Regions from separate parts of the Hydrogenophaga crocea genome, predicted to be linked through region 1. Evidence: predicted binding sites of a transcription regulator. Region 1 holds the regulator's gene; the other holds the start of a gene.
What was found. The regulator FNR, encoded in region 1, switches genes on or off when oxygen is low (the NO sensors DNR and NnrR bind a similar motif). The targets are predictions, from matches to a motif close to TTGATNNNNATCAA.
Positions count from the first base shown of each region.

Region 2: a site for FNR is predicted at 13,167-13,180, ahead of G9Q37_RS19370 (OmpW/AlkL family protein). Genes of this name have one in related genera too.

Region 1 is NZ_CP049989.1:1,144,749-1,159,914, forward strand. Features, by position in the region: gene G9Q37_RS05590 (malonate--CoA ligase) at 1-132, shown strand, start outside; gene G9Q37_RS05595 (universal stress protein) at 125-568, opposite strand; gene G9Q37_RS05600 (heavy metal translocating P-type ATPase) at 683-2,953, shown strand; gene ccoS (cbb3-type cytochrome oxidase assembly protein CcoS) at 2,968-3,105, shown strand; gene ccoN (cytochrome-c oxidase, cbb3-type subunit I) at 3,184-4,632, shown strand; gene ccoO (cytochrome-c oxidase, cbb3-type subunit II) at 4,643-5,269, shown strand; gene G9Q37_RS05620 (cbb3-type cytochrome oxidase subunit 3) at 5,281-5,418, shown strand; gene ccoP (cytochrome-c oxidase, cbb3-type subunit III) at 5,431-6,339, shown strand; gene ccoG (cytochrome c oxidase accessory protein CcoG) at 6,347-7,807, shown strand; gene G9Q37_RS05635 (nitrogen fixation protein FixH) at 7,825-8,109, shown strand; gene G9Q37_RS05640 (hypothetical protein) at 8,112-8,351, shown strand; gene fnr (fumarate/nitrate reduction transcriptional regulator Fnr) at 8,336-9,055, opposite strand; gene hemN (oxygen-independent coproporphyrinogen III oxidase) at 9,193-10,572, shown strand; gene G9Q37_RS05655 (sulfite exporter TauE/SafE family protein) at 10,575-11,258, shown strand; gene G9Q37_RS05660 (DMT family transporter) at 11,262-12,200, opposite strand; gene aceA (isocitrate lyase) at 12,483-13,814, shown strand; gene G9Q37_RS05670 (hypothetical protein) at 13,929-14,510, shown strand; gene G9Q37_RS05675 (formylglycine-generating enzyme family protein) at 14,535-15,166, opposite strand, start outside.
Region 2 is NZ_CP049989.1:4,079,942-4,095,107, reverse strand. Features, by position in the region: gene G9Q37_RS19455 (sensor histidine kinase) at 1-83, shown strand, start outside; gene G9Q37_RS19450 (response regulator transcription factor) at 80-721, shown strand; gene G9Q37_RS19445 (GlcG/HbpS family heme-binding protein) at 827-1,333, shown strand; gene G9Q37_RS19440 (ankyrin repeat domain-containing protein) at 1,330-2,010, shown strand; gene tyrS (tyrosine--tRNA ligase) at 2,024-3,286, opposite strand; gene G9Q37_RS19430 (M23 family metallopeptidase) at 3,492-4,889, shown strand; gene erpA (iron-sulfur cluster insertion protein ErpA) at 4,958-5,323, opposite strand; gene G9Q37_RS19420 (bactofilin family protein) at 5,400-5,801, opposite strand; gene G9Q37_RS19415 (DUF6776 family protein) at 5,830-6,489, opposite strand; gene rpsI (30S ribosomal protein S9) at 6,642-7,034, opposite strand; gene rplM (50S ribosomal protein L13) at 7,045-7,476, opposite strand; gene G9Q37_RS19400 (23S rRNA (adenine(2030)-N(6))-methyltransferase RlmJ) at 7,653-8,567, shown strand; gene paaA (1,2-phenylacetyl-CoA epoxidase subunit PaaA) at 8,672-9,688, shown strand; gene paaB (1,2-phenylacetyl-CoA epoxidase subunit PaaB) at 9,685-9,981, shown strand; gene paaC (1,2-phenylacetyl-CoA epoxidase subunit PaaC) at 9,978-10,817, shown strand; gene paaD (1,2-phenylacetyl-CoA epoxidase subunit PaaD) at 10,822-11,343, shown strand; gene G9Q37_RS19375 (2Fe-2S iron-sulfur cluster-binding protein) at 11,346-12,452, shown strand; gene G9Q37_RS19370 (OmpW/AlkL family protein) at 12,490-13,098, opposite strand; gene G9Q37_RS19365 (septal ring lytic transglycosylase RlpA family protein) at 13,227-13,646, opposite strand; gene metF (methylenetetrahydrofolate reductase [NAD(P)H]) at 13,651-14,481, opposite strand; gene G9Q37_RS19355 (TlyA family RNA methyltransferase) at 14,478-15,166, opposite strand, start outside.

The sequences.
Region 1 (15,166 bases):
GCGCTCAAGGCGCGCCTGGCCAACTTCAAGATCCCCAAGCGCTGCTTCGTGGTGCCGGAGCTGCCCCGCAACACCATGGGCAAGGTGCAGAAGAACCTGCTGCGGGATCGCTACAAGGGGCTTTTCACCTGAGCACGAGCACCGGCACGTGCGAGTGCGTGAGCACCTGCTGGGTTTCGCTGCCCAGCAGCAGCCGCTTGATGCCGCGCCGACCGTGCGAGGCCATCACGATCAGGTCGCACTTCTGGCGCTTGGCGGTGCCGATGATGGCCTCGGACACCAGATCGCCCTTGGCCGTGACCGGCTTGACCTTCACCTCGCGCTTCTGGCCGGCCGACTTGATCGCCGTCACCGTGGCCATGGCCTCGTCGTGCCACTGCTTCTCCACGCGCGCCACCTCGCTGGCCGGCAGCGCCACGCCGCCCTCGAAGTACGACTGCGGGTAGCGCGGCACCACCTTGAGCGCCACGACTTCGGCACCGGTCATGTCGGCCAGCGACAGGGCGTGGTCCACGGCCTTCTGCGAAAGTTTCGAGCCATCGGTGGCGACCAGAATGCGCTTGTACATGGAGCTTCTCCTCGGTGGGTTGGGATTGAGGGCTTCAGCGTACCGCCGAAGGCCGCCTGGAAGGGTTGACTTACATCAATCGGTGTTCCCGCCCATGCGACTAAGCTCCACCCCATGAGTTCCGCCACCTGGTTGAGCGACCACCGGGGGCCGCTGACGGTCAACGACGATTTCGCGGTGCTCGACGACCCGGTCGAGCAGTCGGCCTTCACCGAAGCGGTGGAGGCGGAAGGCGCGTGCACGGCCCAGCGCGAATCGGTGCTGGTGGTGCAGGGCATGTACTGCGCGGCCTGCGCCGACGCGATCGAGGGCGCGCTCGACGGTGTCCCCGGTGTGGCGCTCGCGCGGGTGCACGCGGCCACGCGCCGCCTGCAACTGCGCTGGGACCCGGCGGTCACGCGGCTGTCCGAACTGGCCGTGCGCGTGGGCGAACGCGGCTACCGCCTGTTGCCGCTGCAGCAGGCCCTGTCCATCGACCAGCGCCTGCGCGAGACGCGCCAGGCGCTGTGGCGCCTGTTCGTGGCCGGCTTCTGCATGATGCAGGTCATGATGTACGCGTGGCCGGCCTACGTGGCCGCGCCCGGCGACATCCCGCCCGACATCGGCCAGCTGCTGCGCTGGGCCAGCTGGGTCATCAGCGTGCCGGTGGTGTTCTTCGCAAGCGGCCCGTTCTTCCAGCGCGCCTGGGCCGACCTCAAGGCGCGGCGCATCGGCATGGACACGCCGGTGTCGGTGGGCATCCTCGTGACCTTCCTGGTGAGCTCGGCCGCCACCTTCGACCCGAGCGGGCCCTGGGGCCACGAGGTCTGGTACGACTCGCTCACCATGTTCGTGTTCTTCCTGCTCGGCGGGCGCTACCTCGAGGCGCGGCTGCGCGAGCGCACCGCCGGGGCGCTCGACGCGCTCATCAACCGCCTGCCCGCCTCGTGCGAGCGCGAGCGCGCCGACGGCACGCGCGAGACCGTGTCGGTGCGCCGCCTCGCGGCCGGCGACGTGGTGCACGTGCGCGCGGGCGAGGCCTTTCCGGGCGACGGCGTGCTGCTCGACGCGCACGCCACGGTCGACGAGGCCCTGCTCACCGGCGAGTCGCGCCCGCTCGCGCGCCGCTGCGGCGACGCCCTGGTGGCCGGCAGCCTCAACCTCGCGGGCCTGGCGCGCATGCGGCTCGACCGCGTGGGGTCCGACACGCGCTACGCCCACATCGTGCGCCTGATGGAGCGCGCCGCCACCGAGCGGCCGCGCCTGGCCGAACTGGCCGACCGCATCGCCGGGCCCTTCCTGGTGCTGGTGATGCTCGCGGCCGCCGCGGCCGGCATCGCCTGGTGGCAGATCGACCCGTCAAAGTCGCTGGCGGTCGCGGTGGCGGTGCTCATCGTCACCTGCCCATGCGCGCTGTCGCTCGCCACGCCCGCGGCCATGCTGGCCTCGGCGGGCGCGCTCGCGCGCCGCGGCGTGCTGATCCGCCGGCTGCAGGCCTTCGAGGCCATGGCCTCGGTGAACGCGGTGGTGTTCGACAAGACCGGCACGCTCACGCACGACCACCTGGTGCTGCGCGACCTGCACCTGCGCACCGGGGCCGACCGCACCCAGGTGCTGGCGCTGGCCGCAGCGCTGGCTCGCGGCTCGCTGCACCCGGTGGCGCGCGGCGTGATGGCTGTGGTGCCGGCCGAGCTGCCCCTGCCCGCGCTCGAGGGCCTGCGCGAAGAGCCGGGGCAGGGCGTGGAGGCGCGACTGCCCGACGGCCGCCGCGTGCGCCTGGGCTCGGCGCTGTTCATCGGCACCATGCCCGAGCTCGACGTGGACGGCCCGCGCACCTACCTGGCCGACGACCACGGCTGGCTGGCCACCATCGGCTTCAGCGAAGGCCTGCGCGAAGACGCGCGCGCCGCGGTGCAGCGGCTGCGCCAGCTCGGCATCCAGACCTGGCTGATCTCGGGCGACCGCGCCGCGCCGGCGCACCACGTGGCGCAGGCCGTGGGCGTGGACCACGTGCTGGCCGAGGCCACGCCCGAGCGCAAGCTGCAGGAAGTGCAGGCCCTGCAACAGCGCGGCTGGCGCATCGCCATGGTGGGCGACGGTCTCAACGACGGGCCGGTGCTGGCCTGGGCCGACGCGTCCTTCGCGCTCGGCCGCGCCGCGCCGCTGGCGCAGGCGCGCAGCGACGCGGTGGTGCAGGGCGGGCGCGTGATGGACGTGGTCGACACCCTGCTGCTGGCGCGCCGCACGCTGCGCGTGGTGCGCCAGAACCTGGTCTGGGCCGCGGTGTACAACGCGGTCTGCATCCCGCTGGCCCTGATCGGCTGGATGCCCCCCTGGCTCGCGGGCCTGGGCATGGCCGCCAGCTCACTGCTGGTGATCGCCAACGCCTGGCGCCTGAGCCGCTGAACTTCAGATCCGCCATGGACGTGCTCTATCTCCTCATCCCGCTGTCGGTGCTGATCGTGTTCGGCGTCATCGGCCTGTTCTGGTGGGCCCTGCAGGCAGGCCAGTTCGACCACGTGGACCGCGAAGGCGAGCGGATCCTCACGGACGAATGAGCGGCGCTTGACTTAAGTCAAGCCGCCCCCAGGGCCCGCCGGAGACACTCCTTCTGCAACATCCAGAGGAGTATCCGAATGGCCTTCAACGACAAGGCAACCGCGCAAGCCGCGGTCTACAACGACAAGGTGGTCCGGCAATTCGCCATCGCCACCGTGATCTGGGGCGTGGTGGGGATGCTGGTGGGCGTGATCATCGCCGCGCAGCTGACCTGGCCCGCGCTCAACCTGGGCATCGAATGGCTCAGCTACGGCCGGCTGCGGCCGCTGCACACCAACGCGGTGATCTTCGCCTTCGGCGGCTGCGGCCTGTTCGCAGCCAGCTACTACGTGGTGCAGCGCACCTGCCACACGCGCCTGTTCTCCGACACGCTGGCGGCCTTCACCTTCTGGGGCTGGCAGCTGGTGATCGTGGCCGCGGCGATCACGCTGCCGCTGGGCATCACGCAGGGCAAGGAATACGCCGAGCTCGAGTGGCCGATCGACCTGCTGATCGCCGCCGTGTGGGTGGCCTACGCGGTGGTGTTCTTCGGCACCGTGGGCATGCGCAAGGTGCGCCACATCTACGTGGCCAACTGGTTCTTCGGCGCCTTCATCCTGGCCGTGGCGGTGCTGCACATCGTCAACAGCGCCGCGGTGCCCGTGGACCTGTTCAAGAGCTACTCGGCCTACGCGGGCGTGCAGGACGCGATGGTGCAGTGGTGGTACGGCCACAACGCCGTGGGCTTCTTCCTCACGGCCGGCTTCCTCGGGATGATGTACTACTTCATTCCCAAGCAGGCCGAGCGCCCGGTGTATTCGTACCGGCTGTCCATCGTGCACTTCTGGGCCCTGATCTTCACCTACATGTGGGCGGGCCCCCACCACCTGCACTACACCGCGCTGCCCGACTGGGCGCAATCGGTGGGCATGGTGTTCTCGCTGATCCTGCTCGCGCCGAGCTGGGGCGGCATGATCAACGGCATCATGACCCTCTCGGGCGCCTGGCACAAACTGCGCGACGACCCGATCCTGCGTTTCCTGATCGTCTCGCTCTCGTTCTACGGCATGTCGACCTTCGAGGGCCCGATGATGTCGATCAAGACGGTCAACGCGCTGTCGCACTACACCGACTGGACCATCGGCCACGTGCACTCGGGCGCGCTGGGCTGGGTGGGCCTGGTCACCATGGGCTCCATGTACTACCTGATCCCGCGCCTGTACGGCCAGAAGAAGATGTACTCGGTGCCCGCGATCGAGCTGCACTTCTGGATCGCCACCGTCGGCATCGTGCTCTACATCGCCGCGATGTGGATCGCCGGTGTGATGCAGGGCCTGATGTGGCGTTCGGTCAACCCCGACGGCAGCCTCACCTACACCTTCGTCGAGTCGGTCAAGGCCACGTTCCCCTTCTACGTGATCCGCCTCGCCGGTGGCGTGCTCTACCTCGCCGGCATGGGCGTGATGCTGTGGAACACCATCATGACCGCGCGCCAGGGCCGCATCGAGCCCGTGCGCATCCCTGCCGCCCAAACCGCCCACGCCTGAGGTTCGCACCATGGCCAATGCAGAAAAAACCACCGGTTTCTCCCACGAGCGGATCGAGACCAGCAACTTCCTCATGATCGTGCTGATCGTGCTGGTGATCGCCGTCGGCGGTCTGGTCGAGATCGTGCCGCTGTTCTTCCAGAAGTCGACCACGCAACCCGTGGAAGGCTTGAAGCCCTACACCGCGCTGCAGCTCGCGGGCCGCGACGTGTACGTGAAAGAGGGCTGCTACAACTGCCACTCGCAGATGATCCGCCCCTTCCAGGCCGAGACGCTGCGCTACGGCCACTACTCGGTGGCGGGCGAGTTCGTCTACGACCGGCCCTTCCAGTGGGGCAGCAAGCGCACCGGCCCCGACCTGGCGCGCGTGGGCGGCCGCTACAGCGACGAGTGGCACCGCATCCACCTGAACAACCCGCGCGATCTGGTGCCCGAGTCGAACATGCCGGCCTATTCCTGGCTCGACAAGAAGCCCGTGAAGGCCGACGGCCTGCCGCGCCGCATGGAAGTGCTGCGCAGCCTGGGCGCGCCCTACAGCGACGACGAGATCAAGGGCTCGGTGGAAGCCGTTCAGGGCAAGACCGAACTCGACGCCCTGGTGGCCTACCTGCAGGTGCTCGGCACCGCGATGAAGTGAGGGAGGCCGCCATGGACATCAACATCCTGCGCTCGCTGGTCACGGTGATCAGCCTGGGCGTGTTCGTGGGCATCGTGGCCTGGGCCTGGTCGCGCCGCAACCAGGCACGCTTCGACGAGGCCGCACGGCTGCCGTTCCAGGACGAATGAGAGAACAAGATCATGAGCGACTTCACTAGCGACTTCTGGCATCTCTACGTGGCCGGCCTCACGCTGGTCAGCATCATCGCCTGCGCCCTGCTGCTGTGGATCAGCGGCAAGGCCAAGGTCAAGGCGCACCAGGACAACACCACCGGTCACGTCTGGGACGAGGACCTGCGCGAGCTCAACAACCCGCTGCCCAAGTGGTGGGTCTACCTCTTCGTCATCACCGTGGTTTTTGCGCTGGCCTACGGCCTGCTGTATCCCATGTTCGGCCGCTACGCGGGCGTGCTGGGCTGGAGCTCGCAGGGCCAGCACACGGCCGAGGTGCAGCGCCAGCAGGCGGCCATCGCGCCCCTGTACGCCGAGTTCCGCGGCCAGCCCCCTGAAAAGCTCGCGGGCGACGCCAAGGCCATGGCCATCGGCGAGCGCCTGTTCATGAACAACTGCGCCCAGTGCCATGGCTCGGACGCGCGCGGCTCCAAGGGCTTCCCCAACCTCACTGACAGCGACTGGCTGCACGGCGGCGATCCCGCCACCATCACCAAGACCATCACCGAGGGCCGCCAGGCCATGATGCCGCCCATGGCCGCCGCCGTGGGCAGTGCCGAGGACGTGCGCAACCTCGCGCACTACGTGCTCAGCCTCTCGGGCAGCCCGCACGATGCGCTGCGCGCCTCGCAGGGCCAGGCCAAGTTCGCGGCCTGCGCCGCCTGCCACGGCGCCAACGGCAAGGGCAACACCGCGATCGGCGCGCCCAACCTCACCGACGACATCTGGCTGCACGGCTGGGGCGAAGAGGCGGTGGTGCGCGCGGTGACCAAGGGCATCAGCAACCACATGCCGGCGCAGAACCAGCTGCTCACGGCCGACCAGATCCACGTGCTGACCGCCTACGTCTGGGGCCTGTCGAACCGTCCTGCCCAGTGAGCGAGTCATGAGCCAGCCGGCCGACGCAGGCACCCCGCGCGTCATCCCCATCCAGCCCGTGCCCGCCACCCCGGGCGCGGGCGACGAGGAGGTGATGGTCTCGCTCTACGCCTCGCGCCAGAAGATCCATCCGCGCTCGGTGTCGGGCCTGTTCTCTAAGTGGCGCTGGGCCCTGGTCTGGGCCACGCAACTGCTCTTCTACGGCCTGCCCTGGCTGCAGTGGAACGGGCGCCAGGCCGTGCTGTTCGACCTCGAAGCGCGGCGCTTCTTCATCTTCCCGCTGGTGCTCTACCCGCAGGACTTCATCTACCTCACGGGGCTGCTGGTCATCTCGGCGCTCGCGCTGTTCCTGTTCACCGCGGTGGCCGGGCGCCTGTGGTGCGGCTACGCCTGCCCGCAGACGGTCTACACCGAGATGTTCCTGTGGATCGAGCGCCGCGTGGAAGGCGACCGCAGCGCGCGCCTGCGCCTGGACGCCGCGCCGCTGAGCGCGGGCAAAGTCGGCAAGAAGGCGCTCAAGCACGGGCTGTGGGCCGCGGTGGGCCTGTGGACCGGCTTCACCTTCGTCGGTTACTTCACGCCCATTCGCGAGCTCTCGGGGCTGGTTGCCACGTTCGCGCTCGGGCCCTGGCAGACCTTCTGGGTGCTGTTCTACGGTTTCGCCACCTATGGCAATGCCGGCTTCCTGCGCGAGCAGGTGTGCAAGTACATGTGCCCTTACGCGCGCTTCCAGAGCGCGATGTTCGACAAGGACACGATGATCGTGACCTACGACGCCCGGCGTGGCGAGCCGCGAGGCGCGCGCAGCAAGAAGGCCGATCCCCAGGCCCTGGGCCTGGGCGCCTGCGTGGACTGCACGCTGTGCGTGCAGGTCTGCCCCACGGGCATCGACATCCGCAAGGGCCTGCAGTACGAGTGCATCGGCTGCGGCGCGTGCATCGACGTGTGCGACGACGTGATGGACAAGGTGGGCTACCCGCGCGGCCTGATCCGTTACACCACCCAGAACGGACTCGCCCAGGGCTGGAGCCGTGCGCAGATGCTGCGCCGCGCGCTGCGCCCGCGCGTGCTGGTGTACGGCGGCATCCTGGCCGCGATCACGCTCGCGGTGCTCGGCAGCCTGGCGCTGCGTGTGCCGCTCAAGGTCGACGTGATCCGCGACCGCGGCGCGCTGGCGCGCGAGGTGGGGCAGGGCCGCATCGAGAATGTCTACCGGCTGCAGATCATGAACGCCACCGAAGTTCCTCAGACTTACCGGGTCCGGGTCGAAGGCCTGCCGGGCATCGAACTCGCGTCCGACGCGCTGGTGCATGTCGACCCGGCCGAGGTGCGCTCGGTGGCCGCGCGGGTGCAGTTGCCGCCGGGCGCGGCCGGCAGCGGCTCGCACCCCATCGTCTTCGACGTGAGCGCGCCGCAGGAGGCCGGCCTGCAGGTGCGCGAGAAGACCACCTTCCTCGTGCCCCGCTGAATGTCCAGGAGAAAACCATGAACGCCGAATCGAACCCTGTCACCCACCCCGTGCCCTGGTGGCGCGTGGGCCCCATGTGGCTGGTCGTGGGCGGGCCGCTGGCCGTGGTGGTGGCGGCCATCGCCACCGCCGTCATCGCCGTCCACGGCGCCGACCCCGTGATCGACAAGGGCGAGTACGAGGCCACGCTGCAGCAGGCCCGTGCGCTGCAGGGCGCCGAGCGCGAAGCAGCGCTCATCAAGCTGCAACCCGCGCACCAGGCGCGCAACCACGCCGCCTCCCCGGTGGCACGGGAGCCCTGAGCATGAACGTGCGGCGCTCGATGGCGGTGGCCTGGCCGGCCTTCCTGCTGGCCGGGGTGCTCGAGATGCTGGTGTTCGCCCTGGTCGACCCGGGCCAGCTGCACTGGCACGGCCAGGCGCTGGAGTGGTCGCGCGCCGCGGTCTACACGGTGAGCTTTTTTGTTTTCTGGGCCGTCATCGCGGTCGCGGGAGCGCTCACCGCGGTGCTGGTCGCACCGGCCGAGGATCAGCCGCAGGTCTGAGGGTTCACGATGCGCCGCAGCGCCTCGGTGTCCTTGATGTGCACGTAGCGCTGCTTGACCTCGATCACGCCGTCGTCGACGAACTTCGAGAACGTGCGGCTGACGGTTTCGAGCTTCATGCCCAGGTAGCTGCCGATCTCCTCGCGCGTCATGCGCAGGTTGAACTCGGACGGCGAAAAACCGCGCGCCTGCAGGCGCTGCACCAGGTTGAGCAGGAAGGCCGCGAGGCGCTCCTCGGCGCGCATGCTGCCCAGCAGCAGCATCACGCTGTGGTCCCGCACGATCTCGCGGCTCATGATGCGGTGCACGTGGTGCTGCAGCGTGGTGAACTCGCGCGACAGCGCCTCGACCTCGTCGAAGGGCATCACACAGACCTCGGCGTCTTCGAGCGCCACGGCGTCGCACGAGTGGCGGTCGTTGACGATGCCGTCGAGGCCGATGATCTCGCCCGCCATCTGAAAGCCCGTGACCTGGTCGCGGCCGTCGGGGCTGGTGACGCGGGTCTTGAAGAAGCCCGAGCGCACGGCATAGAGCGAGGTGAAGCTGTCGCCCGCGGAGAACAGCGCATCGCCGCGCTTGATGCGCTTGCGCGTGGAGACGAGGTGGTCGAGCTTGTCCATCTCGTCGGGGTTGAGACCCATGGGCAGGCACAACTCGCGCAGATTGCAGCCCGAACAGGCCACTTTGATGCGATGGACGTCCATAAGCATGTGATGATTTCCCTCAACAAGCCCGAGCATACCCCTAGAGACACCGTTTCGGCGCGTGCGATTGACGCGGATCAAACCTTCCCCACAGGCCCTGGGGCACAGTGGGCCCGTCTACATCACCAAAGTCTTCCGTGAGCCACGCCATTTCCGACGACCTGCTCAAGCGCTACGACGTGCCGGGGCCTCGCTACACCTCGTACCCCACGGCCGACCGTTTCGTCGAAGCCTTCACCGAGCAGGACTACCGCCAGGCCCTGGAGCAGCGCCGCGCGGGCTCGCTCGCGCTGCCGCTGTCGGTCTACGTGCACGTGCCTTTCTGCGAATCGGTTTGTTACTACTGCGCCTGCAACAAGGTCATCACCAAACACCATTCGCGCGGCGCCGAGTACCTGCGCCACCTCTCGCGCGAGCTCGAGCTGCAGATCGAGCACCTGGGCTCGGGGCAGTCGGTGTCCCAGCTGCACCTGGGCGGCGGCACACCCACCTTTCTGTCCGACGCCGAGCTCGAAGACCTGATGGCCATGCTCAAGCGCCACTTCCGGCTGGTGCCGGGCGGTGAGTACTCGATCGAGGTCGATCCGCGCACCGTGAACGCCACGCGCCTGCAGACGCTGCAGCGCCTGGGTTTCAACCGCCTGAGCTTCGGCGTGCAGGACTTCGACCCCGCGGTGCAGAAGGCCGTGCACCGCATCCAGCCCGCCTCGCAGGTGTTCGAGCTCATGGCCGCGGCGCGCCGCATCGGCTTCGAATCCGTGAACGTGGACCTGATCTACGGCCTGCCCCTGCAGACGCCCGAGTCGTTCAGGCGCACGCTGGCGCAGCTCGCCGAACTGCGGCCCGACCGCGTGGCCCTGTATGGCTACGCGCACCTGCCTGCGCGCTTCAAGCCGCAGCGGCGCATCGTGTCGGCCGAACTGCCCGGTGCGGCCGACAAGCTCGCCATGCTCTCGGCCTCGCTCGACGCACTCGGCGAGGCGGGCTACGTTTACGTGGGCATGGACCACTTCGCGCTGCCCGACGACGCGCTGGCCGTGGCCAAGCGCCAGGGCCGGCTGCACCGCAACTTCCAGGGCTACAGCACCCAGCCCGACTGCGACCTGATCGCGCTCGGCGTGTCGGCCATCGGCCGCGTGGGCGCGACCTACAGCCAGAACGCCAAGACGCTCGACGAGTACGTGGACCTGCTCGACCAGGGGCGGCTGCCCATCGTGCGCGGCCTCGCGCTCTCGCGCGACGACCTCATGCGCCGCGCGGTCATCATGTCCATCATGTGCCAGGGCGTGCTGTTGTACGAATCCATCGACCAGGGCCACCTGGTGGACAGCCGCCGCTACTTCGCGCGCGAGCTCGAGCAGCTCGAGGACTTCGCCGAACAGGGCCTGGTGCGCATCGACGACGCCGGCGTGCACGTGACCGAGCGCGGTTGGTACCTGGTGCGCGCGATCGCGATGGTCTTCGACCGCCACCTGCAGGTGGACCAGGACCGGGCCCGGTTCTCGCGCATCCTCTGACCATGACGGGTTCGTTGGCCATCACCGCACTGTTCATGGGCCTCGTGGGCGGACCCCACTGCGTGGCCATGTGCGGCGCGGCCTGCGCCGGCATTTCGCGCGCCGCGGCGCCGCGCAGCACGCAGGCCCTGCTGGCCTTCCAGGGCAGCCGGATCGCGGGTTATGCGCTCATGGGCGCCCTCGCGGGCGGCTCGGTGCAGGGCCTGGCCTGGGTGGGCGAGCACAGCGCCGCGCTGCGCCCGGTGTGGACCATGTTCCATGTGGCGGCCCTGCTGCTGGGCGCCGTGCTGCTGTGGCAGGCGCGCCAGCCGGCCTGGGTCGACCGGCTCGGGCAGGGCGTATGGCGCAAGGCGCGCCCGGCCATGGCCGCGCTCGGGCCGCGCGCGCCCTTCGTGCTCGGGTTCGGCTGGGCGCTCATGCCATGCGGCCTGCTGTATTCGGCGCTGCTGGTGGCGGCGTTGAGTGCCAATGCCCTCGAAGGTGCGGGCGTGATGGCGCTGTTCGCGCTCGGCACCTCGGTGTCGCTGCTGGCCGGGCCCTGGCTGTTGCTGCGCCTGGGCGAGTGGCGCAGCGGCGGCATGGGCATACGCCTCGCCGGGCTGGTGCTCATGCTGGCCTCGGGCTGGGCGCTGTGGATGGGCATCACCCAGCCGAGCGGCCTGTGGTGCGCGCCCGGGGCGGCCTGAGGCTCAGCGCGGCGCGCGCGAGGGCAGGGTGGCCAGCAGCAGCCCGAGCAGCGCGATGCCGAAGGCCAGCAACTGCAGCGGTGTGAGCCGCTCGCCCATGAACAGCACACCGATGAGCGCGGCGCTGATCGGCAGCATCACGGTGAACACGCCGGCCTGCGAGGCCGGCACGGTCTTGAGGCCGGTCATCCAGAGCCACACCGTCCACACGCTGGCCGCCAGGCCATAGAACACCAGCAGCAGCCACACGGGCGCCGCCACGGCGCTGAAGTCGAACGCGAGCGCGGCCCAGAGCCCCATGGGGGTGACCAGCGCCAGGCCCCAGAGGTTGATCAGCGCCGAGATGCGCTTGGGCCCCAGGCCCTCGGTGAGGCGTTTGCCGATCACCACGTAAGAGGCCTCGCACACCACCGCCGCGAACACCAGCAGGTTGCCCCACAGGGCACGGCCGCCGTCCACCGCCGCGCCCGCGCCGCCCTTGTCGAGCGAGAACAAGCCGATGCCCAGCGCCGCGCAGGCGATGCCCGCGGTGGTGCGCCGCCCGATGCGCTCGCGCAGGAAGATCCAACTCAGGATCGCAACCACCGCCGGGATGGACGACATCACCACGCCCGCGGCGACCGCGGTGGTCATGCTCACGCCGAACAGCATGCAGACCGAAAACAGGAAGTTGCCCAGGAAGGATTCGAGGAACAGCAGCGCTCGCGTGCGCGGGGTGATTGGCGGTTCGTCGGCGGGTTTGCGCAGCCAGTGCGCCATGGCCACGGCGCCGATGCCAAAGCGCAACCAGGCGAGCAGGAACACGGGGAACACGGCCACCAGGGGCTTGGACAGCGCGACGTAGCTGCCCACGAGCGCCATGCTCAGACCCAGGCTGGCGTAGGCCGTGGCGCGGTGAAGGGAGGTCACAGAGGGAGTGGCTTGCACGGAGGAGGTGCGCATGATGCCTCAGGCCGGGCACGGGCTTTCGCGATGAGGAATCTGCTTTTCATATCGTGAAGCGGGTTCATGCTGCGCCGCGCAAAAATTTCTTGATATGGGAGATGGAATTCCGCATTGAAAAATCGAACTTGTTTGCCATTGATTTTCAACGAAAAAATATTTGTCTTATATAAGACACAAGAGCTCTCGCGGGTCTTCTATAAGACATACAGTGGTGGCACAGGCACCGCCCTTGCATCCCGCAGCGAGGCCTCCGTTTTCACCAACCCAAGGAGAGTTTCCATGCCCCAATCCCTCACCGAGCAGCTCAGCCGCGCTCAGCAGATCGAAGCCCTGGAGAAAGACTGGGCGACGAACCCCCGTTGGAAAGGCATCAAGCGCGGCTACAGCGCCGCCGATGTTGTGCGCCTGCGCGGCAGCATGAGCATCGAGCACACGCTGGCCAAGCGCGGCGCCGAGAAGCTGTGGGAAAAGATCAACGGTGGTGCCAAGAAGGGCTACGTGAACGCCTTCGGCGCCATCACCGCTGGCCAGGCCATGCAGCAGGCCAAGGCCGGCCTGGAAGCCGTGTACCTCTCGGGCTGGCAGGTGGCCGCCGATGGCAACACCAGCGAAACCATGTACCCCGACCAGTCGCTCTACGCGTACGACTCGGTGCCGACCATGGTCCGCCGCATCAACAACACCTTCAAGCGCGCCGACGAGATCCAGTGGAGCCGCGGCATCGAGCCGGGCAGCGCCGAGTTCATCGACTACTTCCTGCCCATCGTGGCCGACGCGGAAGCCGGCTTCGGCGGCGTGCTCAACGCCTTCGAGCTCATGAAGAACATGATCGCCGCCGGTGCCGCGGGCGTGCACTTCGAAGACCAGCTGGCGGCCGTGAAGAAGTGCGGCCACATGGGCGGCAAGGTGCTCGTGCCCACGCAAGAAGCCATCGAAAAGCTGATCGCCGCGCGTTTCGCCGCCGACGTGATGGGTGTGTCCACCATCGTGCTGGCCCGCACCGACGCCGAGGCCGCCAACCTGATCACCAGCGACCACGACGCCAACGACAAGCCCTTCCTCACCGGCGAGCGCACGCAGGAAGGCTTCTACCGCGTGAAGAACGGCCTCGAGCAGGCCATCAGCCGCGGTGTGGCCTACGCGCCCTACGCCGACCTGGTGTGGTGCGAAACCGGCACGCCCGACCTGGGCTTCGCGCGCGAGTTCGCGCAGGCCGTGCACGCCAAGAGCCCGGGCAAGCTGCTGAGCTACAACTGCTCGCCCTCGTTCAACTGGAAGAAGAACCTCGACGACAAGACCATCGCCAAGTTCCAGGACGAGCTGTCGGCGCTGGGCTACAAGTACCAGTTCATCACGCTGGCCGGCATCCACATCAACTGGTTCAACACCTTCCAGTTCGCCCACGCCTACGCCCGCGGCGAAGGCATGAAGCACTACACCGAGATGGTGCAGGAGCCCGAATTCAAGGCGCGCGAGCAGGGCTACACCTTCGTGTCGCACCAGCAGGAAGTGGGCGCGGGTTACTTCGACGACGTGACCACCGTGATCCAGGGCGGCTCGTCGAGCGTGAAAGCGCTGACCGGCTCGACCGAGGAAGAGCAGTTCCACTGAGCCGGATCCATCGGATTCCGAGGAGACAAAGCCGCCCTTCGGGGCGGCTTTTTTTGGGCGGGCGAAACAACTGCGAACACCCGTTCGGCCCGCGAACGGGCAGACTCGCGCCCCATGAAACTGCTGCCCTTTGCCCTTACCCTGAGCGCCCTGGCCTTCGTCCCTTTGGCGGCCGTGGCGCAAACCGCAGTCCCGGCCGCGAAGCCCGCTGCGTCCAAACCCGCCAAACCGCCGCTCGCGCGCTCGGCCGCCAAGGCGGTCGAAGAAATGACGCCGATCGAAGAGGACAGTTCGGTCACGCTCAGCGAGGCGGATCTGGCCATCGCCCAGCGCGTGTACGTGGGCAAGATGCCCTGCGAGCTCGGCGCCTCGGTGCAGGTGACGCCGGCCAAGCGGGCCGGCTTTTTCGTGGTGCAGGTGAGCGGCGGCAGCGGTGGCCGCTTCTACATGCACCCGGTGGAAAGCCGCACCGGCGCCATCCGGCTCGAAGACCCCAAGCGCGGTGCGCTCTGGCTGCAGCTGGGCAACAAGTCCATGCTCATGAGCCAGAAGCTCGGCCGCCGCGTGGCCGACGAGTGCATGAGCCCCGAGCAGGTGGTGTTCGCGGGCGAGCTCAAGAAGAACCCGCCCAAGAGCCTGCTCGAGCCGCTCGACCCGCCGGCGGCAGCGCCCGAGGTCAAGGTCGGCGCGCAGTAAGGGCCGAGGCCCTCAATCCCGCGATCAGTGGGGCGCTGGCTGTTCGCGCACCAGCCGGATGCCCACGAGCGGGTAGCGCGTCTGCACCGTGTTCCAGTTGCGGAAGGCGCAGCGCGTGTAGAGCGGCCAGGTGTGCCACGAACCGCCGCGGCGCACTTTCACATTGCCGTCCGCCGGGCCGGCGGGGTCGTTGGTGGGCGAGCGCGCGTAATAGTCTTCGCCATACCAGTCGGACACCCATTCCCACACGTTGCCATGCATGTCGTGCAGTCCGAAGGCGTTGGGCGCGAACGAGCCCACGGGCGCGGTGAAGGCGTGGCCGTCGCGGCCGGGCAGGGCGCGTTCGCGCCAGGTCGGCCAGTTCGCGGCGGCGTCCTGATCGAAGGTGTTGCCCGCGCGGAGCAGGCCTTCGGGTTCGTTGCCGTGCTGGTAGCGCCCCTTGCTGCCGGCGCGGCAGGCGTACTCCCATTCGGCCTCGGTGGGCAGGCGGTAGGTGCGGCCGTCCTGGGCCGAGAGCCAGCGCGCCAGGGCCATGGCGTCGTTCCAGGTCACGTTGACCACCGGGTGGTCGTCGCCTTGGGGAAAGCCGGGGTTCTGCCACGAGTAGCGCGGCTGGCGGCCTTCGAAGGCGTCGCGCCGGGCGGTGGTGGCCGGGT
Region 2 (15,166 bases), 1.6 Mb from region 1:
CCCAGGGCGGCCGCCTGAGCGCCGACAACGCCCCCAGCGGCGGCGCGCGCTTTTGCCTGCACCTGCCGCTGGACGAAGCATGAGCCCCGACGACCGATCCCCCACCGTGCACCTGCTCGACGACGACGAGGCCGTGCGCGACAGCCTGGCGCTGCTGATCGGCACCGTGGGCCTGCGCGTGGTGCCATGGGCCGATCCGCAGGCCTTCCTCGCCGGCTTCGACCGCGAGGGCATCGGCGCCATCGTGCTCGACGTGCGCATGCCCGGCATCAGCGGCCTGAGCGTGCTCGACACGCTGGTCGCCCAGGGCGTGGACCAGCCGGTGATCCTGCTCACCGGCCACGGCACGGTGGACATGTGCCGGCGCGCCTTCAAGGCCGGCGCGGCCGAATTCCTCGAGAAGCCGGTGGACGACGAGGCGCTGATCGAGGCCTTGCAGCAGGCCGTGCGCCAGCACGTTCAATCGCGCCAGCGCGCGCAGACCGACCGCGCCGCGCGGGATCGCTGGCAGCAGCTCTCGCCGCGCGAGCGCGAGGTGCTCGCGCTGATCGTCGAGGGCCTGTCCAACAAGGCCATCGCGCGTGTGCTCGACCTGTCGCCGCGCACCGTGGAGACCCACCGCGCCCACGTGTTCGAGAAGCTGCAGGTCGATTCGCTCGCCCAGCTCGTGCGGGGCTACGCGGCCCTGGTGGCCGAAGCGGGCGGCGCGGGCGCTGCGTAGTTTTACGGAGCCGCGGGCGTAGCCGGCCGAATGGTGCGCGCGGCGGGCGGTTCCTACAGTGCGGGCACGGTTGATCGAACCGAAACCCACCGCCTGGAGACCCGCATGAACACCCCGATCCGCACCGCCCTCGCCCTGTCCCTGCTCGCCGCCTGCGCCTTCGCGCAGGCCCAGTCCGCCGCGCCGCTGGTGCGCAGCGAGCGCAACGTGTCGCTCGAACTGGCCAACCAGATCGCCGCCGCCACCGTGGCCGCGTGCAGCGCCAACGGCCACGCCGTGACGGCCACCGTGGTGGACCGAGCGGGCAACGTGCGCGCGGTGCAGCGCGCCGACAACGCCGGCCCGCACACCCTTGAAGCCAGCCGCCTCAAGGCCTACACCTCGGCCTCGGCGCGCAACACCACGCTGGCCATGATGGAGGCCTCGCAGAAAAACCCCGCGGCGGCCAACCTCAAGGACATTCCCGGCTACCTGCTGCTTGGCGGCGGTGTGCCGGTGCGCGCGGGCAACGAGGTGATCGGCGCGGTGGGCGTGGGCGGTGCGCCCGGCGGCCACCTGGACGAGCAGTGCGCCGTGGCCGCGCTCGACCAGCTGAAGGCGGCCCTGCAATGAAGCGCCGCGCGCTGCTGCTGACGCTCGCCGCGGCGGGCCTGCCGGTGGCGGCGCAGGTGCCGCCGGCGCCGGCCGAAATCGCGGCCTACCAGGGCCTGCACGCAGCCGCGCAGCGCGGCGATGTGCCCGCGCTGCAGCGCCTGCTCAAGGCCGGCGCGCCGGTGGACGCCACCGACGCCGCGGGCCGCACGCCGCTGCACGTGGCCACCTTCGCGCGCCAGCGCGAGGCCGTGCGCGCGCTGGTGCAGGCCGGTGCCGACACCGCGCGGCTCGAACACGGCCGCTACGACGCGGTCACCATCGCGGCGGTGGCCGACGACGAGGAGACGCTGCGCGTGCTGCTGCAGCTGGGCGCGAGCGCGAAGCTCGTGACCAGCCGCTACGACGGCACCGCGCTGATCGCCGCGGCCCACCTCGGCCACGACGGCGTGGTGCGCCAGCTGATCGCGGCCGGCGCGCCGCTGGACCACGTGAACAACCTGCACTGGACGGCGGTGATCGAAGCCATCGTGCTGGGCGATGGCGGTGCGCGCCACCAGGCCACGCTCAAGGCCCTGATCGGCGCCGGCGCGAACCTGCAGCTCGCGGACCGGCAGGGTCAGATGCCGCTCGCGCTCGCGAAGGCGCGGGGTTACGGCGCGATGGTGGCGCTGCTGGAGCAGGCCGGCGCGCGCTGAACCCGACCGGGCCTCAGCCCAGGCTCACGCGCGCGAACTTGCGCTTGCCCACCTGCACCACGTAGGTCCCGGCCGGCAGCTTCAGGCCCTTGTCGCTCACCACGGCGCCGTCCACCCGCACCCCGCCGCCATCGATGAGGCGGCTGGCCTCGCTCGACGACGGCGCCAGGCCGGCCGACTTGAGCAGCGCCGCGATGCCCAGGGGCGCGCCCGACAGCGACACCTCGGGGATGTCGTCGGGCACACCGCCCTTGGAGCGGTTGATGAAGTCCTGCTCGGCCGCTTCGGCGGCCGCGGTGCTGTGGAAGCGCGCGGTGATCTCCTTGGCCAGCATCACCTTGGCGTCCTTGGGGTTGCGCCCGCCCGCCACCTCGCGCCGCAGCGCCTCGATCGCCTCGATCGACTGGAACGAGAGCAGTGTGTACCAGCGCCACATCAGGTCGTCGGAGATGCTCAGCACCTTGGCGAACATGGTGTTGGCGTCTTCGGTGATGCCGATGTAGTTGCCCTTGGATTTGGACATCTTGTCCACGCCATCGAGCCCTTCGAGCAGCGGCATGGTCAGGATGCACTGCGGCTCCTGGCCGTACTCGGCCTGCAGGTGGCGCCCCATGAGCAGGTTGAACTTCTGGTCGGTGCCGCCGAGTTCGAGATCGCTCTTGAGCGCCACCGAGTCGTAGCCCTGCATCAGCGGGTAGAGAAACTCGTGCACGCTGATCGGCGTGCCGGCCGTGAAACGCTGGTGGAAGTCGTTGCGCTCCATCATGCGCGCCACGGTGTACTTGGCCGCGAGCTGGATCATGCCCATGGAGCCCAGCGGCAGGCTCCACTCGCTGTTGTAGCGGATCTCGGTTTTGGCCGGGTCGAGCACCAGGCTGGCCTGCTTGTAATAGGTCTCGGCGTTGGCCTTGATCTGCTCGGGCGTGAGCGGCGGGCGGGTGTTGTTGCGGCCCGAGGGGTCGCCGATCAGCGAGGTGAAGTCGCCGATCAGGAAGATCACCGTGTGCCCCAGGTCCTGCAGCTGGCGCATCTTGTTGAGCACCACGGTGTGGCCGATGTGGATGTCGGGCGCGGTCGGGTCCAGCCCCAGCTTGATGCGCAGCGGCGTGCCGGTGCGCTCCGAACGTGACAATTTTTGCACCCAGTCGGCCTCGGGGATCAATTCTTCGCACCCGCGCCGGGTGACGGCCAGCGCGTGCCTCACGCCGTCGGTCAGCGTTTCGGCACCGCTGGGGCGCGAGGTCGGCAGGTCGGGCGAAATTGAGCCGTTCTTCATACGTGTTTGTTCCGATGGGAGGGGCCCGGCCCGTGGGTACACTTGCCGGTTGTCGCCGGATTTTAGTTGGCGTGTTTTTTGCACATGGCAAAGCACACGTGTAAAGCCGGCCCGCGGCGTGAACTCTCGCAGCGCCGCCCGCTCACTCCCTGGACGCCGGTGTGTGGCCAAGAGCCCTCACCGGCCCTTTCATGGATGACCGAAATTGATACGCCAGACCCTGAACGCGGCGGCCGACCTGGGCCGCCAGACCGCTGAATCGATCGCCCGCCACCCCCGCCGCCTCATGGGCAGCCTCGGCGTTCTCCTGCTCGGCACCGGCGTGACGGCCTTCGGCATTGCCCCGCTCGCCCCCGACGCCGCCGACCTGCCCGTGCACCAGGTGGTCGAGGCCCTGCCCGCGTCGGCCCAGCCCACGCTGATCGCCTCGCCGCTGATCCCCCTGGGCCTCGAACAAGGCAACCCGCTGCTGGCCGACACCAAGCCCTGGACCCTGTACCGCAGCGACACCACGCGCAGCGACGACACACCGCAAAGCCTGCTCAAACGCCTGGGCGTGAACGACACCGAAGCCCAGACCTTCCTGGGCCGCGACCCGCTGGCCCGCCAGCTGCTCGCCAGCCGCCAGACCCGCCTGGTGCACGCCGAAGCCTCACCCAGCCAGGAACTCGAGCGCCTCACCGCGCGCTGGGTCGATCCGCGCGACGACCGCGGCTTCCTGCGCCTGGTGGTCGAGCGCGCGCCCGACGGCCTGAGCGCCCGGCTCGAGAAGGGCCGGCTCGAAGCCAGCCCGCGCCTGGTGAGCGGCGAGATCAACAGCTCGCTGTTCGCGGCCACCGACGCCGCCAACATCCCCGACGCGGTCGCGGTGCAGTTGGCCGAGATGTTCGCCAGCGACATCGACTTCCGCCGCGACCTGCGCAAGGGCGACCGCTTCCACGTGGTCTACGAAGCCCTGGTGGCCGACGGTGAGCCGCTCAAGACCGGCCGCATCCTGGCCGCCGACTTCATCAACAACGGCCGCACCCACGAGGCCGTGTGGTTCGAAGCCCCGGGTGTGAAGGGCGGCTACTACGGCTTCGACGGCGAGAGCAAACGCCGCTTCTACCTGTCCTCGCCGCTCGAGTTCTCGCGCGTGAGCAGCGGCTACGGCATGCGCTTCCACCCGGTCCTGGGCACCCAGCGCGCCCACCTCGGTGTCGACTTCGCGGCCCCCACCGGCACGCCGGTGCGCACCGTGGGCGACGGCTTGGTGGAGTTCGCGGGCGTGCAACGCGGCTACGGCAACGTGATCTTCGTGCGCCACCGCAACAACCAGGTCACGGTGTATGCGCACCTGAGCCGCATCGGCGTGCGCACCGGCCAGCGCGTGGCCCAGGGCGAGTTCATCGGCAACGTGGGCTCCACCGGCATGTCCACCGGCCCGCACCTGCACTTCGAGTTCCGCGACAACGGCGTGCACCGCGACCCGCTGGTGATCGCGCGCGAAAGCGAAGCGATCAAGCTGCCCGAGAACCTGCGCGGCAGCTTTGCGGCCGTGGCCCAGGCCCAGCGCAGCAAGCTCGAGGCCGCCGCCCAGGTGCGCCAGGCCAGCGCCGACTGAGCGGCCCCCGCGCCCGCCCACAAAAAAGGAGCCCTGGGGCTCCTTTTTTCATGCCGGCGGCAGAAGGCTCAGACGCTGAAGCTCGAACCGCAGCCGCAGGTGGTGGTGGCGTTCGGGTTCTTGATCACGAACTGCGCACCCTGGAGGTCTTCCTTGTAGTCGATCTCGGCACCGACCAGGTACTGGTAGCTCATGGCATCGATCAGCAGGGTCACGCCGTTCTTGTTCATCGCGGTGTCGTCTTCGTTGACGACCTCGTCGAAGGTGAAGCCGTACTGGAAGCCCGAGCAGCCGCCACCTTGCACGAACACGCGCAGCTTGAGGTCGGGATTGCCCTCTTCAGCCACCAGCTCGGCCACCTTGGCGGCGGCGCTGTCGGTGAAAACCAGCGGGGCGGGCATGTCGGTCTGGACGGTCTCGGCAACGGCGCTCATGGGAATTCCTCTTCTCGTGGGGGCGGGCTGCCCCGCGAATACCCTGAATGGTACGGCAGGGCGCTCGGGATTGCGGCTATCGGTTGTTTGCCGCCAATTTCAGTGTGGGCATTTCCGCGCTGCCGTCGGCGGCCACCGGCCGCAGCTGGCCCGAGATGCGCGCGCCCTGGTGCATCTCGATCGAGCGGTAGGTCACGTCGCCCTCGATGTGGGCCTTGGGTTGCAGTTCGAGCAGTTCGCGCGCGAGCACCGGGCCCTTCACGTGGCCGTTGATGATCACGTGGTCGGCCTCGACCGAGCCGGTGACCGAGGCCACCTCGCTCACGATCAGCAGGCTGGACTGGCCGTCGACCGCACGGATGTTGCCGCCGACCTCGCCGTCGATGCGCAGGCCATCGGCGAACTGCAGGTCGCCCTGGATGCGGGTGCCCTGTGCGATCAGGCTCTTGATCGGGGGCTGCTTGGTCTTGCCGAACATGGTGGGCTCCTCTGAACGTCGGTGGGTGTCACAGGCCGGACGTCTGGACCGACCGGACCGCGTTGCCCTGAAGGACCTTGGCGGTCACGGACTTGATCTCGGCCTGGGCAGGCAGCTCGACAACGCCTTCCTGGCGCAGGTAGCCCTTGACCAGCACCGCCTGTGGCGCCGGCGCCTGCTTGGCGGTCCAGGGCTTGCCCGCGAGCGTGCCGGCAAAGCTGATTTCCAGCGATCCGCGGAATTCTGGCGCACGGCGGCCCGGCTGGATCATGAGCACCTGCCAGCGCCACTGGGTGGGCGACAGGCGCTCGGCCTGCAGGCCGCGGATGGCGAGCTCGTCGCCGCTGCCTGCGGGCAGCAGGCGCTCGAAGAAGCCCAGGTCGGCACGCAGCGACTGGTTGTCGGCCTCGAGCTGGCGGATCTGCACCCGCAGCTGTTCGAGCAAGGCCTGCTCGATGGTGCGCTGGCTCTGCGCGACGTTGCCTTGCGCCTGCGACTCGGCGAGCTCGGTGCGCAGGCTCACCACCTCGCGGCGCAGCTGCTGAAGTTCCTGGCGCGCATTGCGGTCGAGGCCGGCCAGGTCGCGGCCGAACTCGAAGGCCCAGAGGGCCAGTGCGCCCGAAAAGCCCAGCATGAGCGCCAGCAGCAGCCAGCGCAGGGGCCAGGGCAGCGCCCCGCGCACCGACATGCGCGGCGCCCCTGCCGACCACCGCCTACGCCCCAAGCGCCAACGCATGCAAGCCTTTCATTCAAGTGCAAGCAAAAGAAAGCAAGGCCCAGAAAGCAGAAACCGCCCCAAGCGGAACTTGCAGGCGGTTTCTGTGGGCCGTGGCCGGAGGATCAGCGCTTGCTGAACTGCTTGCGGCGGCGTGCAGAGCGCAGACCGACCTTTTTCCGTTCCACTTCGCGGGCGTCGCGGGTCACGAAGCCGGCTTGCGACAGCGCGGGCTTGAGACTCGCGTCGTAGTCGATCAGCGCGCGGGTGATGCCGTGGCGCACCGCGCCGGCCTGACCCGATTCACCGCCACCGTGCACGTTGACCTGGATGTCGAAGGTCTCGGCGTGGTTGGTCAGCATCAGCGGCTGCTTGGCGATCATGATCGAGGTCTCGCGGCCGAAGAACACCGCGATGTCCTTGCCGTTGACCGTGATCTTGCCGCTGCCCTTCTTGAGGAACACGCGGGCGACGCTGGATTTGCGACGGCCGGTGCCGTTGTTCCATTCACCAATCATTCAGGGCTCCTTAGATGTCCAGCGCCTGCGGCTGCTGGGCGGTGTGAGGATGCTCGGCGCCGCCGTAGACCTTGAGCTTCTTGATCATGGCGTAGCCCAGCGGGCCCTTGGGCAGCATGCCCTTGACGGCCTTCTCCAGCGCGCGGCCGGGGTGCTTGGCCTGCATGTCGCGGAAGTTGGTGGCGTAGATGCCGCCCGGGAAGCCCGAGTGGCGGTAGTAGATCTTGTCGGTGGACTTGGTGCCCGTCACGCGCAGCTTGGCGGCGTTGACGACGACGATGAAGTCACCGGTATCGACGTGAGGCGTGTAGATGGCCTTGTGCTTGCCGCGCAGTCGGAGAGCCACTTCACTGGCAACTCGTCCGAGGACCTTGTCGGTCGCGTCAATCACAAACCACTCGTGCTTCACGTCAGCGGGTTTGGCGCTGAACGTTTTGGTCATGAGTTTTCTCTGTTACGAGGGTTTGGCGGCCCTTTTCCACGGTCGGCGGTTCTCTTTCGGAACCCTCTTAGGTGGTGTTGGAAGCTTCGCCGCGGGGCCAGCAAAAACGCTGCGAAGCCCGCGATTGTACGAAATCCGGGCGCCCGGGGCAATTCCGGCGCTACCATGCGCGGCCCATGTTCTCCTACCGCCACGCCTTTCACGCCGGCAACCACGCCGACGTGCTCAAACACCTGGTGCTGATCGCCACGCTGCGCCACCTCATGCTCAAGCCGCCCGCGATCACGCTGGTGGACACGCACGCAGGCGCTGGCCTGTACCGGCTCGACGGCGATTTCGCCGACAAGGGCGGCGAGGCGGAACACGGCGTGGTGCGCCTGTTTGCCGCACAGCGCCCCGCAAGCGGCCCCGCCCCCGCGAGCACGCCGCTGCTCGACGACTACCTCGACCTCGTGGCCGGCTTCAACCCCAGCGGCTCGCTGCGCGTCTACCCCGGCTCGCCCTTCGTGATCCAGCAGCTGATGCGCCACGAATCGCGCGACCGGCTCAAGCTGTTCGAGCTGCACCCGACCGACGGCAAAACCCTGTCGGCCAACATTGCCCAGCTCGACGCCGGCCGCGCGGTGGTCGTCAAGCGCGAAGACGGCTTCGAGGGCCTCAAGCCCCTGCTGCCGCCGCCCGCCGACGCCAAGGGCTCGCGCCGCGCCCTGGTGTTGATCGACCCGAGCTACGAACTCAAGAGCGATTACGCCAAAGTGAGCGCCTGCATACAGGACGCGCTCAAGCGTTTCGCCACCGGCACCTACGTGGTCTGGTACCCGGTGATCCCGCGCACCGAGGCGCACGACCTGCCGCGCAAGCTGCGCGGCCACGCCCAGCGCGCGGGCCGCCCCTGGCTGCACGCCACCCTGGCCGCGGGCCACCCCCCGCTCGCGCCCGACGAACGCCCCGGCCTCACGGCCAGCGGCATGTTCGTGATCAACCCGCCGCACACGCTCTCGGCCGCGCTGGCCGAGACCTTGCCGCTGCTGGTGAAGGTGCTGGGCCGCGGCCGCGGCCAGGGCCACACCCTGGAATCGGGCGAGGGCTGAGCCCGGCCCCACGCGCCGCCCGACGGTGCCACTCAATTAACCAACCGATCGGTCGGTTAATTTGTTAGACTGCGCGCCACGCCCCCGTTGGCGAGGAGACGCGCATGTACACCCAATCCTTCAACGTGCCCGACGGCGGCCCGCCCGCCGCGACCCTGCAGCCCGTGGCCACCGAGGCGGACGCCGCGCTGCAGGCCCATTTCGACGCCGTGATCGACGCCGACGGCAAGATCGAACCGCGCGACTGGATGCCCGAGGCCTACCGCAAGACGCTGGTGCGCCAGATCAGCCAGCACGCGCACAGCGAGATCGTGGGCATGCTGCCCGAGGGCAACTGGATCAGCCGCGCCCCCAGCCTCAAGCGCAAGAGCATCCTGCTGGCCAAGGTGCAGGACGAAGGCGGCCATGGCCTGTACCTCTACAGCGCGGCCGAGACCCTGGGCACCAGCCGCGACCAGATGTTCGACGCGCTGCACAGCGGCCGAGCCAAGTACAGCTCCATCTTCAACTACCCCACCTTGAACTGGGCCGACGTGGGCGTGATCGGCTGGCTGGTCGACGGCGCGGCAATCATGAACCAGATCCCCCTGTGCCGCTGCAGCTACGGGCCCTATGCGCGCGCCATGATCCGCGTCTGCAAGGAAGAGAGCTTCCACCAGCGCCAGGGCTACGAATCGCTGCTCACCATGATGCAGGGCACGGCCGAGCAGAAGGCCATGGTGCAGGACGCGGTGAACCGCTGGTGGTGGAAGTGCCTGGCCATGTTCGGCCCGCCCGACGACAACAGCCCCAACAGCGTGCAGGGCATGCGCTGGGGCATCAAGCGCATCAGCAACGACGCGCTGCGCCAGAAGTTCGTCGACGCCACCGTGCCGCAGGCCGAGGTGCTCGGCGTGACCCTGCCCGACCCCGAGCTCAAGTGGAACGCCGAACGCGGCCATTACGACTTCGGCGCCATCGACTGGGACGAGTTCTGGCAGGTCGTCAACGGCAACGGCCCCTGCAACAAGGAGCGCCTGGCCACGCGCGTGAAGGCCTGGGAAGACGGCGCCTGGGTGCGCGAAGCCGCGCTGGCCCACGCGCGCAAGCAACAGCAACGCCAATTGAAGGAGGCCGCATGAGCACCCCCGCTTTGAAGGAATGGCCGCTGTGGGAGGTGTTCGTGCGCAGCAAGCAGGGCCTGGAGCACAAGCACTGCGGCAGCCTGCACGCGAGCGACGCGCAACACGCGCTGCAGATGGCGCGCGATGTGTACACGCGCCGCCAGGAAGGCGTGAGCATCTGGGTCGTGCCCTCGGCGAGCATCACCGCGAGCGAGCCCGATTCGAAAGACGCGTTCTTCGACCCCGCGGCCGACAAGATCTACCGCCACCCCACCTTCTACGAGATCCCCGAGAAAGTGGGGCACATGTGAGCGCCGCGCCGGTCGATCACCTGCTGCACCTGGCCGACAACGCGCTGCTGCTCGGCCAGCGCAACGCCGAGTGGGCGGGCCACGGCCCCATCCTCGAAGAGGACCTCGCGCTCGCCAACCACGCGCTCGACCACCTGGGCCAGGCGCGGCTGCTCTACCAGCACGCGGCCGCGCAGATCAACGCCGACCCGCAGCAGGCGCAGCGCTTCGCACACCTGCAGGGCGCACGCGTGGACGGTGGCGTCAGCGAAGACACGCTTGCGTACTTCCGCGGTGCGCACGAGTTCCGCAACTTCACGCTGCTCGAACTGCCGCACCACGGCCCGCTCGCGGGCCCCGCGCGGCAAGACCGCGACTTCGCCACCACCACGGTGCGCAATTTCCTCTACGCCGCGCTCATGGCGCTGTGGTGGGAACGCCTGCAGCACAGCGCCGACGCGCAGCTCGCGGGCATCGCGGCCAAATCGCTCAAGGAGGTGCGCTACCACCTGCGCCACGCGGGCGACTGGCTGGTGCGCCTGGGCGACGGCACCGACGACAGCCGCGCGCGCGCGCAGGCCGCGCTCAACCACCTGCTGCCCTACACGCAGGAATTCTGGATCGGCGACGCCGCCGAAGCCGCGGCCGTGGCCAACGGCACCGGCGTGGCGCTCGCGGCGCTCAAGCCGGCCTGGGACGCCCTGGTCGACGAGGCCGTGGCCGAGGCCACGCTCAAGCGGCCCGCCGACGGCGGCTACGTGACGCAGGGCCGACACGGCGTGCACTCCGAGCACATGGGCTTCGTGCTCGCCGAGATGCAGGGCCTGGCGCGCGAGCACCCCGCGGCCGTGTGGTGAGGCCATGAACCCGGCGCTGCGCACCGACCCGCTGGACGCCGTTCGCGCGGCCATCGCGCCCCTGAGCGATCCCGAGATCCCGGTGGTGAGCCTGAGCGAACTCGGCATCCTGCGCGAGGTGCGCAGCGGTGCCGACGGCGTCACCGAGGTGGTGATCACGCCCACCTACAGCGGCTGCCCGGCCATGGGGCAGATCGAGGACGACATCCGCGCCGCGCTCACCGCGGCCGGCCTCGAAGCGCGCGTGGTCACGCAGCTCGCGCCGGCCTGGACCACCGACTGGATGACGCCCGAAGCGCGCGAGAAGCTGCGCGCCTATGGCATCGCGCCGCCCAACGGCCGCGCCGCGCACGGCAGCGACAAGGTGGTCACCTTCGCGCGCCGCGCCGCGACGCAGCCCGTGCCCTGCCCGCGCTGCGGCTCCACCCACACCACCGAAACCTCGCCCTTCGGCTCGACCGCATGCAAGGCGCTCTACCGCTGCCTCGACTGCCTCGAACCCTTCGACCTCTTCAAGCCCTACTGACCATGAGCACCAGCCCCCGCGGATTCGTCGAACTGCCCGTCGCGCGCGTGAGCCCCGAGGCCGCGGGTTCGGTGGCCGTCACGCTGGCCGTGCCGCCCGAACAGCGCAGCGCCTTTGCGTTCGAGCCGGGCCAGTTCCTCACGCTGCGCGCCCTCATCGGCGGCCAGGACGTGCGTCGCAGCTACTCCATCAGCAGCCCGCGCAGCGTGTACACGCACAAGGGCGAGCTCACGCTGGGCATCCGCCCGGTCGAAGGCGGCGTGTTCAGCAACTGGGCGGCCACGCAGCTCAAGGCCGGCGACACGCTGCTGGCCATGCCGCCCGATGGCCGCTTCACCGTGCACCGCCCGCGCGCGATCCACCGCGTGGGCTTCGCGGCGGGCTCGGGCATCACGCCCATCCTGTCCATCATGACCAGCACGCTCGAAGAATCGCCCACGGCCAAGTTCACCCTGGTCTACGGCAACCGCCGCATGGCCAGCGTGATGTTCAACGAGGCGCTGCAAGACCTCAAGGACCGCTTCCGCGACCGGCTCACGCTGGTCCACATCCTCTCGCGCCAGGCGCAGGAGGTGCCGCTGCTCGAGGGCCGCATCGATGGCGAGAAGGTACGCGCGCTGATCGCGGCGCTGCTGCCCGTGCCCAGCATGGACGAGGTCTTCATCTGCGGCCCCGAGGCCATGATCGAGGCCACAGAGCAGGCCCTGCTCGGCGCGGGCGTGAAGCCCGAGCGCATCCACACCGAGCGCTTCAGCTCGCCCGCGCTCGACGCCCTGCCGCGCGCGCAGCGCGCCCAGGTGCAGCTCGGCCACGTGGACGCCAGCGCCGGCGAGGTGGCCCTCACCGTGGTGCTCGACGGCAAGCCGCACGCGCTGCGCATGGGCCGCGACCAGCACGTGCTCGACGTGGCGCTCGAGGCCGGGCTCGACCTGCCCTGGTCGTGCCGCGGCGGCGTGTGCTGCACCTGCCGCGCCAAGGTCATGCAGGGCAGCGTGGCCATGGACAAGAACTTCACGCTCGAACCCTGGGAGACCGACCAGGGCTTCGTGCTGAGCTGCCAGGCCCGGCCCACGAGCGACACGCTCGTGGTGAGCTACGACGAGCGTTAACGCACACCGCCGGGCCGGGGCCCGGCGGCATCGGGCCTCAGAAGCGCCAGCCCAGGCCCACGCCCACGAGCAGCGGGTCGACCTTGAAGCTGCCGACCTTTGCGCCGCCGGCGCTCACGTCGGTCTTGATGTAGGCCTTTTTCACATCGACGTTGAGGTAGAGGTTCTTCGCCAGCGGGATGTCCACGCCCACCTGCAGCGCCGGGCCCCAGCTGTTGCGGTCGATGTCGGCCACGCCGCCCAGCAGGTTCACCGAGCTGAAGCGCGTGTAGTTCAGGCCCGCGCCCACGTAGGGCTTGATGCCGCTGTCGGTGTGGAAGTGGTACTGCAGCGTGAGCGTGGGCGGCAGGTGCTTGAGCGTGCCGATCTCGGCGCCGTTCGAATACACGTGCTGCTTCTGCGGCACGGTCAGGATCAGTTCGGCCGCGATGTTGGGCGAGAAGAAGTAGCTGAAGTCCACCTCGGGCAGCCACTTGTTGTCGATCGACAGGCCCAGGCCGGTGCTGTCCTTGTTGGCGCTGTCCAGGTGCACGGCGCGTGCGCGCACGAGCACGGTGCCTTCCTTGAAGTCCTGCGCCAGGGCGGCGCTGGAGGCGAAGAGGCCAGCCGTGACCGCCACGGCCGCGGCGATGTGATGCAGTTTCATGGTCGTCTGTTTGCGATGCCGGGGAACAGTCCCCACACGCATTACAGAAGTCCCCCGCTGGCGCGGATTTGCGTCAGATCAAGGCCGCGGACGCGGCCTGCTGCAGCGCAGCAGGCGTTTGACGCAGGTCAAGGCCGCGCGTCGTCCACGGCCAACAGCACGACCGCGCCCACGCCCTCGCGCAGCAGGCCCAGACGCTCGGCCGCGGCGCGGCTCAAGTCGATGATGCGGCCCTGCGCATAAGGGCCGCGGTCGTTGATGCGCACCACCACCGACGCGCCATTGCCCGGGTTGAGCACGCGCACGCGCGTGCCGAAGGGCAGCGTGCGGTGCGCCGCGGTGAGCGCATTCATGTCGAAGGCCTCGCCGTTCGCGGTGCGGCGGCCGTGGTGGCGGTCGCCGTACCACGAGGCCATGCCGCGCTCGATCACCTCGGCCTCGTCGACCGCCACGGCCGGTGCACCGCCCGCGTCGCGCGGCGCGGGGCCGGTCGCGCACCCGGCCAGCGCAGCGACCAGCACGAGCGAGAGCAGGCGTTGCAAGGCCATGGCGTCAGTGGCCGTCGAGGCGGCGCAGGATCTCGAGCGTGGCCACGCTCTGGTTCATGGTGTAGAAGTGCAGCCCCGGCACGCCCGCGTTGCGCAGCTGGTCGCAGAGGTCGGTCACGACGTCGAGGCCGAAGGCCTTGATGGACGCGGTGTCGTCGCCGTAGGCCTGCAGGCGCAGCCGGATCCAGCGCGGGATCTCGGCGCCGCAGGCGTCGGAGAAGCGCAGCAGCTGCGCCGAACTCGTGATGGGCATGATGCCCGGCACCACCGGCACCTCGGCGCCCAGGCGGTGCGCGTCGTCGACGAAGCGGAAATACGCGTCGCTGTTGTAGAAGTACTGCGTGATCGCCGAGTGCGCACCGGCCTTCACCTTGGTCACGTAGGCCTTGAGGTCGGCCTCGGGCGACTTGGCCTGCGGGTGCACCTCGGGGTAAGCCGCGACCTCGATGTGGAAGTCCTCGCCGGTCTCGGCGCGGATGAAGGCCACGAGATCGCTCGCGTACTGGAACTCACCGCCCAGGCCGTAGCCGCTGGGCAGGTCGCCGCGCAGCGCCACCAGGCGCTTCACGCCCATGGCCTTGAGCTGCGCGAGCTGCGCGCGCACCGAGGCGCGCGTGGCGCCGATGCACGAGAAGTGCGAGGCCGCGTCCACGCCCTCGGCGAGGATCTCGCGCACGGTGCCGAAGGTGCCCTCTTGCGTCGAACCGCCCGCGCCATAGGTGACGGAGCAGAACAGCGGCTGGCGCACATAGAGCTGCTGGCGCACGGCGCGCAGCTTCTCGGCGCCTTCGGGCGTCTTGGGCGGGAAGAACTCGAAACTGATGGGCAGGTTCATGCCGGTTTCCGAATGAAGACGAAGAACTCGCGGTTGCCATCGCCACCGGCGATGGCGCTGTCGAAATAGTCGAGCAGCTGCAGGCCCAGGCCTTGCAGCGCGTCGGTGATGCGCGTGCGCACGCGGGCGTGGCTGGCCGCGTCTTTCACGAGCCCGCCCTTGCCGATGTCGCCAGGCTGCAGCTCGAACTGCGGCTTGACCAGCACCAGTCCGTGGCCGCCCGCTTTCAGCAGCGGCAGCAGCGCCGGCCACACCAGCGTCTGCGAAATGAACGACAGGTCGCCCACGATCAGGTCGAACGGCGGCTCGGCGCCGGCCGCGCGCAGTGCGTCGGCGTCGAGCTCGCGCGCGTTCGTGTGTTCGAGCGCGATCACGCGCGGGTCGCTGCGCAGGCGCGCATGCAGCTGGCCGCTGCCCACGTCCACGCCCACCACCTGCGCGGCACCGCGCTGCAGCAGGCAGTCGGTGAAGCCGCCGGTGCTCTGGCCCACGTCGAGCGCGCGCAGGCCCTGTACCGCAAAGCCCGTGTGCGCAAGCGCGCCTTCGAGCTTCAAGCCGCCGCGCGACACGTAGCGCGCCTCGGCGGCGTCGGACAGTTCCAGCTCGGCCAGCGGAGACAGCACCTCGCCGTTCTTGGCGACGGGCCTCCAGGCCTGCCCCGCCCCGAGCCGCCAGCGCACGCCCG